Regions from separate parts of the Paenibacillus sp. FSL R5-0912 genome, predicted to be linked through region 2. Evidence: predicted binding sites of a transcription regulator. Region 2 holds the regulator's gene; each other region holds the start of a gene.

Region 1 (4,365 bases), 2.3 Mb from region 2:
GTATTTTCTCGTGAGACGGCGGTGGCGCTGCCCCCACCCTGCGCAGATAGACAAAGAAGAATCCGGCAAACACCGCCGAAGTCACGCCGTTCAGCACAAAGCTCAGCATATAATTGCCTAGGAATCCGCTAAGTGCGGTACCCAGTGCTACCCCGATATTATTCGAGACATAGACGATATTGAACAGCTCTCCGCGCTGCTCCGCGAACCTAAAGCCGATAAAGGCCTGAATAGCCGGGAGAGACAGGGAGTTGAACAAACCCATCAGGCCCATAACTATAATGAATATACTCCAGCTGCCGCTTGCCCATGGAAGAGCAAACAGGGTCAGCGCGTTCATAGCCAGTGCTCCGACAATCAGGCGGTTTACCCCTACCTTGTGATACAAAGATCCGCCCAGCAATTGCCCGGCAATTCCCCCGAGGGATTGGACCAGCAGAACAATTCCCGCATCTTTCATACTGCGTCCCAGCTCATCAAATACATACATCGTAACCAGAGGCCACATCAGCGCACTGCCGGTTGCATTAATGAGACTGGCAATCAAGAATACTTTGACTTCCTTCGGATAGGCCTGCAAAAATCTCATAACTTGTCTTTCATCCCCTGTAACATAGGTGTCATTAATCCATCCAGTATCATCTGAAAACAGGAGGAAGAGCAAGTTCCTGCGTTAATGCTTTATCACATAGAATCGCTGAATTCACTGTCGCGATATTCCTAATCACTTCACGACTGAAGTGCTGTTTATATTCTATAACCTCATCTTCTGCACGTAAAGAAAATAGGTCGATATGACCTGATTCGTTCCCCGCAGGCCAGGGTAATAGTGCATATGAAACACTCCCTATTTATTCGCCGTGAATCCGATTTCGTTCCCCCGAGTCGGATATGCACGGCGAATTTTGTTGTGCCCTGAAGTTATTCCAGGCAGAGTCCGGGTTACAAGTAGAAACGGCTGCGCCGTCCCTAAGAGGACGGTATCCGTTTCAGCGAGAAATTGAAGGATAAGTTATCGTGTGAAACATACAAATTCTTATATTTACACAAAAAACACTTCCTGTCTCTCTGCGATTCCCATAAAACAGGGTGCCGAGAAGCCAGGAAGTGCTTGGGCCAAACTATTGAACATGCCGGTCATCACCGGCGGATTATGAATTAAGCGTGTTTCTTCACACCTGCAGCGGAGATTCCTTCAACAGCCGTTACAGCTACCGGCTCCTTACGCAGGTAAGCCATCCAGTAAGCCGCTGCGACGAAGATCGCGCCGCCCGTAAGATTGCCCAGCCATACCGGGGCAAAGTTGGCGAAATACTGCGCCCACGTGAAATGTCCTTCGAAGATGGCAGCAGGGATAAGGAACATGTTAGCTACAACGTGCTGGAAGCCGATGGCAACAAACGCCATTGTCGGGAACCAGATACCGAGGATTTTGCCGCTGAAATTATCTGCTCCATAGGAGAGCCACACTGCCAGCGCCACGAGCCAGTTACAGCCGATCCCGGAGATAAAGGCCTGCAGGAAGGTCGCATCAATCTTGTGCTCAGCCATACTCACCAGCTTCTCCAGATACACCCCGTCCGATGTAAGGCCAACGACATGACCGAAGAAATAAGCAACGAACAGGGCACCTGCCAGGTTGCTGAGTGTAATCAGCACCAGGTTCTTAATCACTTCCCAGAACGAAATCTTCTTCGCAATAAAAGCAAGCGGCACCGCCATCATGTTGCCTGTCAGCAGCTCTCCTCCGGCAAGCAGCACCAGTATAAGCCCTACCGGGAATACCGCAGCTCCGATGAAGTTAGCGATAGACCCCCACTCGGCAGGCGCACCTGCAATGACACGAATATCCAGCAAAAATCCAAGCGCAATAAACGCTCCTCCCAGGAAACCGAGAATAAGTACAGTGCTGAGCGGATTGTGCGCTTTCTTGACTCCGTTCTCTACCGTTACTTCGGCGATCCCCTGCGGTTTGTTATAAGCCATGATTCCTATCCCCTTCTAATTACTTAAAATTTGTTCCTTTATGCCATTGTAACGTGATCACAATCACATTAACGTGATAAAAATCACTCTCGGAAAACCTAAGTGAAAGTTTTCACTGACATGTCAAATTTACCATAAAAGCTTAGGCGGCGGAATATTTTTCTCGTTCGGACCCGGAATTAATAGTTAAAAACACAAAAAAAAGGAGCCCTTAACGGGCCCCGCAATATCAGGGGGTTTAGACGTGTACTGGTTCTTTAACGGCAACTGTCTTGGGCAGTGCCTGAAGTCCTGCAGTGTTCAGGAAGTTCCAAGGCTTGTTGTAGTGCGGCTGGAAGAAGAAATCAATGAAGGCCAGCTGGTCCACGGTCATTTTATTCTGAATACAAACCGAAACGGTATTGATCGACTGCGTCAGATCCATCTTGGACATAATCTGTGCCCCAAGAATGCGGCGGGTCGCACGTTCAAAGACGACTTTTACCTGAACCTGCTCGAATGTCGGCATAAACTCCGGACGGTAGTTGTCAATTAGCATTACACTTTCAGCATCCATACCCTCGGCTTTGGCGGCATCCTCGGTAAGTCCTGTACCGGCAATATTATCTTCATAAATCTTGATGCCTGATGTTCCCTGCGTGCCCATATAAGGAATCGTGTTCGAGACCAGATTGCGGGCTACCAGGGTCCCCATGCGTACAGCGTTCGTGGCGAGCGGAATATAAGCATGTTTGCCGGTCGGGTTGTAATGAATCGCACAGCTGTCACCAGCGGCATATACATCCGGCAGGCTGGTCTGCATGTAATCGTTGACCATAATCGCGCCGTTCGGAAGCATATCGACTTGACCCTTGAGCAGCTCTGTATTCGGACGGAAGCCGATGCAGAGAATGACCAGATCGGTTTCATGCTCTCCCTTGCTTGTAATGACCTTAGTCACTTTGCCGTTCTCTCCGGCGAATGCTGCAACCTTCTCTCCAAGCGCAAGCTTGATGCCGTGCTCTTCAAGAGATTGTTGAATCGGAGCCGTAAATTCCTCATCCAGATATTTGCTCAGAATGCGGTCTTCCCCGTCGATCAGGGTAACTTCCTTGCCGTTCATCTGAAAAGCTTCAACCAGCTCAACGCCGATATAACCGGCTCCGACTACTGTAATTCTTTTCACCTTCTGCGCTTGTTCAATAATGGTGTTGGAGTGATTATAATTCTTCGAGAGCAGAATCCCCTCCAGCTCTATACCTTCCAGCTTAGGCACAATCGGCCATGAGCCTGTTGTCATAATCAGCTTGTCGTACGTATCTTCAAATTCTTCGCCTGTAGCGAGGTTGCGGGCCTTCAAGGTTTTGCGGGCGGTATCCACATTCGTCACTTCATGGCGCATCTTCGTTTGCACACCCAGTGCTGCAAGCTGTTCCGGGGAAGAATAAAACAATCCCTGCGGGTCCTTGACGACTCCCCCTACGTAAAGCGCTATTCCGCAAGACAGGAACGATATGTTATCGTTGCGCTCATAAACCGTAATCTGGGCATCCGGGTACAGCTGTGCGGTATTAACAATTGCGGCGGTTCCGGCGTGTGTGCATCCAATGACTGCTACTTTCATGATTTCTTCCTCCTCCAATTTACAAGCCTGTTTCTCTGTTGTTGTGATTAATTTCACTTTATATACTGATTATATTGTGATATTTATCACATTACAAGTACTTTTGTGAATTTTCTCACATTGTTCACAATTTCAATTTTTAATTATCTGCACGGGTTTTATTTTCGCCTTGCATTAGTTTCCCCCGCCAGTAGGACATTATGTCTGTCAGCAGCAGGAAGCAGCAGGAAGCAGCGATAGGGTATGAAACTGTATAAATTCTAATCTTTGCAGCAAAAAAAGCCCCACTTTACCGCAAACCTTCTGCGGAACAAGTGAGGCTCTATCTAATGGATGGATGGCTGCCGCCTGCCTGCGGCCAAAAAACCTTTTATTCTAAACCGGAAATCACACCATCTTCATCAACCTGCAGCCCTTCTGCGGCTGGTTTGGCGGGAAGTCCCGGCATTGTGACAATGTTCCCTGTGATGACTACAGCAAAACCTGCGCCAAGGGACAGCGTAATATCCCGGACACCCATGGTGAAGCCTTCCGGTGCTCCAAGCAGCCTCGGCTGATCAGAGAAGGAATATGGCGTTTTGGCCATACAGACCTGAAGCTGGTGCAGGCCCAGCCTGTCAATCACAGCCAAACTGCGTTTGGCTGCCGGAGAAAAGGCCACTTCTGCGCCATGGTAGATTTCGGTGACGATTTTATTGATTTTGGACGGGATATCCAGGTTGTCTTCATACAGCGGCGCGAACTTTACGGCTTCTTCCCGGTCCAGCAGCTTCTTC
Region 2 (4,365 bases):
GCAGAATATTACCTTCAGGGAGTATATGGAAGAGGTAACCAAGCGCCTGAAGGATACCTTGCCGCAGTATGAGAGCCGTGAAGCCCAGGAACTGATGATCCAGGAGGTCATGACGGCGCTTGATCAGGATAAGCATCTGCTGATTGAAGCAGGAACCGGCACCGGCAAATCGCTGGGCTATCTCCTTCCAGCCATATATCACAGTGTGCGCAGTAATCAGAAGGTCATGGTCAGCACGCATACGATCAATCTTCAGGATCAGCTGCGTGAGCGCGACATCCCTCTTTTGACGAGTGTTGTGCCCTTCCCGTTCAAGGCAGCGATCTTTAAGGGGAGAGGTCACTATCTGTGTCTCCGCAAGTTTGAACATAGAATGAATAAAAGGGACTTCACAAGTCCCAGGGAAGAAGCGCTTACGGCCGCCCAGATGATGGTCTGGCTGACCCAGACGGAGACTGGCGATGATGAAGAGCTGAACTTAAGCGGACGCGGCGGTGATTTCTGGGAGACCGTAGCCAGTGATACCGACTCTTGTCTGGGACGCTCATGCCCATGGTTCCGGAAATGTTATTATCACCGGGCCAAGCATGAAGCCGGTATTTCCGATGTGGTGGTGACCAACCACTCCAAGTTATTCGCAGATGTTAAGGCCGGGCATCAGCTGCTTCCGGCTTACGAGCATCTCGTAATTGATGAGGCTCATCATCTGGAGGACATTGCCGGCAAACATCTCGGAATGCAGATGAAATATTTTACCGTGGCGCATACGCTCACCCGTCTGTACAAGGACAGCCGGAGCGGACAGCTGCCGGCCTTGCGCCAGACCCTGCAATCGTCCGGCAGTGAGCAGGCTTCGGAATGGAGCGGCGTTATCGACCGGATCTATCCGGATCTGCTTACTGTCAAGGAGTCCTGGGATACGCTCAGCGACAAGCTCTTCGGCTTGCTGCCTGAACGCAGCGATGCCGGAGCCGGTGAAGCCGGCCAACTGGTCGTACGCCTGCAGCCGGGCAAGAAGCCCAAAGAGTGGGAGGAGCTGGCCGCTCTGGAGAATACACTCCATCTCAGCTTGAGCGATATCATCCGCAAGGGTGATAAAATGCTCAGTGAGATGCGTGATACGGACAGTCAGTCCTCTTCGGACAGTCTTGTGACGGATATCGGCGGGTTGTTCAAGGACCTGGCCTCCATCCGGGAGCAGATCCGTTTCTTTATGGGACTGAATGACGAGAATATCGTGTACTGGCTGGAGGGGAGCGGCAATTACCGCGGCAAGTCGCTGCAGATGTATGCCGTTCCGGTGGATGTGAGCACTCAGCTCAGGGAACTGTTCTTCGATAAGAAGAAGAGTATCATCCTGACATCGGCTACCTTGTCTGTGGATAAGTCATTCCAGTTCATGATCGATAATCTCGGTCTTGGTGAGGCTGCAGAGCAGGGACGTCTACAGACAGCTCTGCTTCCGTCACCGTTCAAATACCGTGAGCAGGCACTGCTTGTCATTCCACGTGACTTCCCTAGTGTCAAGGGAAGCATTGGGGATGCCCGCTTTGTGGACACACTGGTTCATTCTCTGGCAGAAACTGCTGTGGCTACCCGCGGGCGGATGCTGGTGCTGTTCACCTCCTACAAGATGCTGCGCCAGGTCTATGATCCGCTCAAAGAAGCCCTGACTTCGCAGGATATCGCTGTGCTTGGACAAGGCGTAGAAGGCGGTAGCCGGAGCAAGCTGATCCGTCGGTTCCAGGACAGCTCGGCGTCAGTCTTACTGGGGACGAGCAGCTTCTGGGAAGGTGTAGACATTCCCGGGGATGCTTTGACCTGTCTGGCTATTGTCAGACTGCCGTTCCAGCCGCCCAATCATCCGCTGGCTGAAGCGAAGTCTGAGCTGCTTCAGGCACAGAAGAAGAATCCGTTCATGAAGCTGTCCGTCCCGCAGGCCGTAATCCGCTTCAAGCAAGGCTTCGGGCGGTTGGTACGCACCGCGCAGGACCGCGGAATCGTTATTGTATATGATACCAGGGTAATCGAATCTTATTATGGGAAGTATTTCCTGTATTCGCTGCCCGGACCCAAGATGGAGCATATGCTGACGGATCAGATCGTTCCGCGGATTGCAGAATGGCTTGAAGATGGCGGGGTTTAATAATCCGTCGGCGGCTGATATTATGTATAAGTAATTATTGTTCTGAAGTCCCGCGCTCCACGGCTCCTGCCTAAACGGGCAGGCCTGGAGCACGGTTCCTATAATCGGCTTAACAGCAGTGAAGCTTGATCAAGCAGCATATGCTTTCAAAACAAGCGTATGCTTACGAAGCAAGTTTTGCGAAGTCATTCAAGAAGTATATGCTATCAAAACTTTTAGGAGGAGAAAACATGAAATCGGATAAAATATCGGAGGCCGTCGTTCGCAGACTCCCAGTGTACCTGCGTTTCCTGAACGATCTCCAAAAACGTGAAATCTCAACAGTTTCTTCTCAGGAGCTGGGACAGAAGCTTGATCTCAACCCCGCCCAGATCCGCAAGGACCTGGCTTATTTTGGTGATTTTGGCAGAAAGGGCATTGGTTATGATGTCTCTTATCTGATTGAGAAGATCCGGCATATTCTGAAGCTGGACCAGCAGATTAATGTAGCTCTTGTAGGTGCAGGTAATCTCGGCCACGCCTTGTCGAATTACAATGCCTACTTGAAGGATACGATGAAGATTACAGCTGTATTTGATGCTTATGAGCCTAAGGTAGGCCAGCAGATCAACTCGTTGACTGTCCAGCCGATGAGTGAGCTGGGGGATACCATCCGTGCACAGGGCATCCGCATTGGGATTATTACCGTTCCGGACAGTGAAGCACAGAACGTTGCTGACATTCTGGTGGATTCGGGTATTGAGGCGATCCTGAATTTTGCTCCTGTAATTCTTAAGACTCCATCCAATATCCGGATTCATGCCGCCGATTTCACTACGGATTTGCAGAGTCTGGCTTATTATTTGCATGACGGAAAGGACGAAGCTGAAGATGAGCAGCAATAAAACCATTATTAAAGACGGCCGTTTTCTGGTTCCTGGCAGCGATAAGCCGGTGCTGAGCGGTTATATGACCATCGAAAATGATCTGATTACTTACATAGGTGAAGCGAAGCCTGTAATTGAAGAGGATGCCGAGGTTATTGACGGTAGCCGGCTGCTGTTCATGCCGGGTCTCGTCAACACCCACGGCCATGCGGCGATGTCGCTGCTGCGCGGCTACGGCGATGATATGGTGCTGCAGGCTTGGCTGCAGGAAAAAATGTGGCCGATGGAAGAGAAATTCACCGGTGAAGATGTATACTGGGGCACCTCACTATCCGTTCTTGAGATGCTGAAGGGCGGCACTACGACCTTCCTCGATATGTATGATCATATGGACCGGGTTGCTGAGGTTACGGAGCAGTCAGGCATCCGTGCAGTACTTATGCGCGGTGTTATTGGCCTGTGTCCGGAAGAGGTGCAGAACCACAAGCTGGCGGAGGCGATTGCTTTTGCCCGGAACTGGCATGGCAAGGCTGACGGCAGAATTACTGCAATGCTCTCGCCCCATGCGCCTTACACCTGTCCTCCGCAGTTTTTCATGAAGTTTGTTCAGGCGGCACATGATCTTGATCTGCCGATGCACACGCATATGTCCGAAACGCGCCATGAAGTGGAGCAGAATGTGGCCGATTACGGCCTGCGACCGGTCGCGCATCTGGAGAAGCTGGGAATGTTCACCCGGCCGTCCCTGATCGCCCACGGTGTTCATCTGAACGATGAAGAGATTGAGATTCTGGCCCGCCATAATGTTGGCGTATCTCATAATCCCGGCAGCAACCTTAAGCTGGCCAGCGGAGTAGCCCGTGTTCCTGAGCTGCTTAGAGCAGGAGTTAAGGTCTCCCTGGGTACGGACGGCGCGGCAAGCAACAACAATCTGGATATGTTTGAGGAAATGCGGCTGGCCGCGCTGATTCATAAAGGCGTAAGCGGTGATCCAACGGCAGTACCTGCTCCTGAGGCGCTGCTCATGGCGACAGAATATGGTGCACATTCGATTTTCCTGAACCAGGTAGGCCGGCTTGCAGCAGGGATGAAGGCTGACTTCATTGCGATTGATATTGATCAGCCGCATTTGCTGCCGCATACCGACCTCTTGTCCCATGCCGTGTATTCGGCTAGTGCCAAGGATGTGGAACATGTCTGGGTCAACGGTAAACAGATTGTGAAGCACGGACAATGTCTGACACTAGATGAAGAGGCTATCCGCCGCAAAGCGCAGGAAACGTTCGAAGGACTGCTGAAACGGTAATTTAGGTTATTTGGAAAGGAAGCTGCATGTTGAAGAAGAGGAGAAAA
Region 3 (4,365 bases), 250 kb from region 2:
CCTAAAAATTGACAGGAGGACGAGGGAGATGGCAGTTAAAAACGAAGTCGCCGCCCAAGTGAAACAAACCACCGCTGAAGAATATATTCAGACTTTGGTGGATAAAGCAAAGAAAGCTCATGCAGAGTTTATGGGGCTGGATCAAGAGCAGACAAACACAATCGTTCATGCAATGGCGTTGGCCGGACTCGACAAGCACATGTACTTGGCTAAGCTGGCTGTTGAAGAAACAGGCCGCGGTGTCTATGAAGACAAAATTACGAAGAATATCTTCTCAACTGAATATATCTGGCACGGAATTAAGTACGACAAGACAGTAGGCGTTATTGAGGATAACGCTTATGACAACTTCCAGAAGATTGCTGAACCAGTCGGAATCATTATGGGTATCACACCGGTAACCAACCCAACATCCACCACGATGTTTAAAGCGTTGATTTCCGCCAAGACACGTAATCCTATTATATTCGGTTTCCATCCGTCAGCGCAAGAGTGTAGTGCGGCAGCAGCCAAAATTCTACATGATGCAGGCGTAAAAGCCGGCGCTCCTGAGAACTTCATCCAATGGATCGAGCTTCCGACCATGGACAAAACAAATGCACTGATGAACAATCCTGACGTTGCACTGATTCTGGCAACCGGCGGATCGGCAATGGTTAAAGCAGCTTACAGCTGCGGCAAACCGGCACTCGGCGTAGGTCCTGGTAACGTACCTGCCTTCATTGAGAAGAGTGCTGACATTGATCAGGCAGTAACTGACCTTATCCTTTCCAAGACTTTTGATAACGGTATGATCTGTGCTTCTGAGCAAGCGGTTATTATTGAAGAAGCGATTTTTGACCAAGTGAAGAAAAAAATGATTGCGAACGGCTGCTACTTTGTAAACAAAGAAGAAGCTGGCAAGCTGACAAGCGGCGCAATGAACGTAGAGAAATGTGCGGTTAACCCTGCTATCGTAGGCCAATCCGCTGTGAAGATCGCTGAAATGTGCGGTATTCAGGTTCCTGCCGGAACGAAGATCCTGGTAGCTGAGCTTGAAGGCGTAGGTACTAAATATCCGCTGTCTGCTGAGAAGCTGAGCCCGGTTCTGGCTTGCTACAAAGTGAAGAATGCTGACCAGGGTATTGAACGCGCAGCTGAAATCGTTGAATTTGGCGGCATGGGCCACAGCTCGGCCATCCACTCCAACAACGAAGAAGTAATCATGAAGTTCTCCAACCGTCTGCAAACCGGACGTATTCTCGTCAACTCGCCATCTACACACGGCGCAATCGGCGATATTTACAACACCAATATCCCTTCACTGACACTGGGCTGCGGATCTTATGGACGCAACTCTGTATCGCAAAACGTGACTGCAATCAATCTGATCAACGTGAAAAGGGTGAACCGTCGTACCGTGAATATGCAATGGTTTAAAGTACCTGACAAGATTTACTTCGAAAAGGGATCCACACAGTATCTGGCCAAAATGCCTGACATCACTCGTGTAGCAATTATCACCGACCCTATGATGGTTAAACTGGGTTATGTAGAAAGAGTTGAGCACTATCTGCGTCAACGCCAGACTCCTGTAGCTATCGAAGTGTTCTCGGAAGTTGAACCGGATCCATCGACAACTACTGTAGAAAAAGGTACTGCCATGATGAACAGATTCCAGCCTGACTGCATCATCGCACTCGGCGGCGGTTCCCCAATGGACGCAGCAAAAGGAATGTGGTTGTTCTACGAACATCCGGATGCAGACTTCAACGGCCTGAAACAGAAGTTCATGGATATCCGCAAACGGGTATACAAATTCCCTAAGCTCGGCAACAAAGCGAAATTCGTTGCAATTCCAACAACTTCCGGTACGGGTTCCGAAGTAACATCGTTCGCAGTAATCACAGACAAGACAACGGGTAATAATACAAAGTATCCGCTGGCCGATTATGAGCTGACTCCAGACGTAGCGATTATCGATCCTGAGTTTGTATATAGCTTGCCTAGAACTGCTGTTGCCGATACAGGTATGGATGTATTGACACATGCAATCGAAGCTTATGTATCTGTAATGGCTAGTGACTATTCAGATGGTCTGGCAATCAAAGCGATTCAACTGGTGTTCCAGTGGCTGGAGAAATCCGCACTGACTGGCGACAAGCTTGCCCGCGAAAAAATGCACAACGCATCTACACTTGCCGGTATGGCCTTTGCAAATGCATTCCTGGGTATCAATCACAGCTTGGCGCACAAATGGGGCGGCCAGTACCACACAGCGCATGGCCGTACTAATGCGATCCTGATGCCGCACGTTATCCGTTACAATGCTAAGAAACCTACGAAGTTCGCTTCGTTCCCTAAATATTCGCACTTTGTAGCTGACGAACGGTATGCTGAAATCGCCCGTATCCTGGGATTGCCAGCACGCACTACTGAAGAAGGCGTAACCAGCCTGATCAATGCAATCCGCGACATGAACAAAAAACTCGGCATCGAAGAATCCTTCTCGGCTCTTGGTTTTGATCCTAAGGACTTCGAATCCCGTGTAGATTACCTGGCTGACCGTGCATTTGAAGACCAATGTACAACTGCCAATCCAAAAATGCCGCTGGTATCTGAGCTTGCTGATGTATACCGCAACGCATTCTACGGAAAATTCGACAACTAATCTAAGATTGCCTGGTAAAGTATAAGGTTAAAGGTTAATATGGAACTGGATGGAAGTGACAAATATCACTGAAAGAGTGATATTTGTCACAGTCCTTTTTCAGAAAATAAACTAAAATGTTTATATAAACAACGATCCCAGTTATGAAGTCGCGATTGTGAATTTTATAACAACCGAGTAGCTATGGGATCACGAGACACGGGATTAACCTTCAAGCCCGCGATCTCTACAAATATACTAAATATAAATGGAGGGATTTAGCATGTCGGTGATTGAAAAAGAAGTACAAGAGGTTAAGTCGAGTTGGAGAAGTTTTACTAAAGGTACATGGGCCAAGAAAGTTGACGTTAATAACTTTATTGCCAAGAACATCAATCCTTATGAAGGAAACGAAGAATTCCTTGTAGGTCCTACCAGCAATACTACTGAATTGTGGAAGATTATCTCCCAACTGAGTAAGGAAGAAAGAGAAAGAGGCGGCGTATGGGATGTTTCCCTCGATACTGTCTCCACCATCACTTCCCATAACCCAGGTTATATTGACAAGGACAAGGAACAAATTGTCGGCGTTCAGACTGATGCCCCTTTCAGACGTTCCATTCAACCGTTCGGCGGTATCAAAATGATGATCGATGCTACTAAGGCTTACGGCTTCGAACTTCCGCAAAATATCGTTGACATGTTCACGAACATCCGCAAAACGCATAACCAAGGCGTTTTTGATGCATATACACCAGATATGAGAGCTGTGCGTAAATCCGGCGTAATCACAGGTCTTCCTGATGCATACGGCCGCGGACGCATTATCGGCGACTATCGCCGTATTGCCCTGTACGGTATCGATTTCCTGATTAAAGACAAGAAGCAACAACTAACCGAGCTTGAAGTGGATTCCATGACTGAAGATGTAATTCGTCTGCGTGAAGAGCTGTCCGAGCAAATGCGCGCTCTGGGCGAATTGAAGCAAATGGCTGCTGCTCATGGTCTTGATATTTCCAAACCTGCTAATAACTTCAAAGAAGCTACTCAATGGGTATACTTCGGTTATCTTGCAGCAGTTAAAGAGCAAAACGGTGCCGCAATGTCCTTGGGACGCGTATCCTCTTTCCTTGATATCTATGTACAACGCGATTTTGAAGAAGGTACTCTTACTGAAGAACAAGCGCAAGAAATCGTTGACCATTTCGTAATGAAGCTGCGTATCGTGAAATTCCTGCGTACGCCTGACTATAACGATCTGTTCTCTGGCGACCCTACTTGGGTAACTGAATCCATCGGTGGTATGGCTGAAGACGGAACAACTCGCGTAACCAAGAACAGCTTCCGCTTCCTGCATACCCTGTACAATCTGGGTCCTGCACCAGAACCAAACCTGACTGTACTGTGGTCTGAAAAGCTGCCTGAAGGCTTCAAAAAATATTGTGCCAAGGTTTCCATTGAAACCAGTGCTATCCAATATGAGAACGATGATGTAATGCGTCCATACTGGGGTGAAGACTACGCGATTGCTTGCTGTGTATCCCCAATGCGTATCGGTAAACAAATGCAGTTCTTCGGCGCCCGCGCCAACCTTGCAAAAGCCTTGCTGTATGCGATCAATGGTGGTGTAGACGAGAAGTCCGGTGCCCAGGTAGGTCCTGAATATCCTGCTATTACTTCCGAATATCTTGATTACAACGAAGTAATGAAACGCTTCAAACCGATGATGGAATGGC

What was found. Region 2 encodes Rex, which represses fermentation and respiration genes when NADH is low (regulators of the CRP and FNR family bind a similar motif). Its sites were predicted from a motif close to TTGTGAAATATTTCACAA; they were not measured.
Region 1: R50912_RS30825 (formate/nitrite transporter family protein) is a predicted target of Rex. The motif match lies at 2,087-2,104, and genes of this name have one in related genera.
Region 3: pflB (formate C-acetyltransferase) is a predicted target of Rex. The motif match lies at 2,806-2,823, and genes of this name have one in related genera.

What each region holds. Positions count from the first base shown of each region.
Region 1 is NZ_CP009282.1:7,254,831-7,259,195, forward strand. It holds gene R50912_RS30820 (MFS transporter) at 1-589, opposite strand, end outside; gene R50912_RS30825 (formate/nitrite transporter family protein) at 1,159-1,986, opposite strand; gene R50912_RS30830 (FAD-dependent oxidoreductase) at 2,225-3,589, opposite strand; gene R50912_RS30835 (formate--tetrahydrofolate ligase) at 3,960-4,365, opposite strand, start outside.
Region 2 is NZ_CP009282.1:4,936,127-4,940,491, reverse strand. It holds gene dinG (ATP-dependent DNA helicase DinG) at 1-2,146, shown strand, start outside; gene R50912_RS20890 (redox-sensing transcriptional repressor Rex) at 2,377-3,030, shown strand; gene R50912_RS20885 (amidohydrolase) at 3,017-4,318, shown strand; gene R50912_RS20880 (cell wall elongation regulator TseB-like domain-containing protein) at 4,348-4,365, shown strand, end outside.
Region 3 is NZ_CP009282.1:5,190,555-5,194,919, reverse strand. It holds gene adhE (bifunctional acetaldehyde-CoA/alcohol dehydrogenase) at 29-2,650, shown strand; gene pflB (formate C-acetyltransferase) at 2,913-4,365, shown strand, end outside.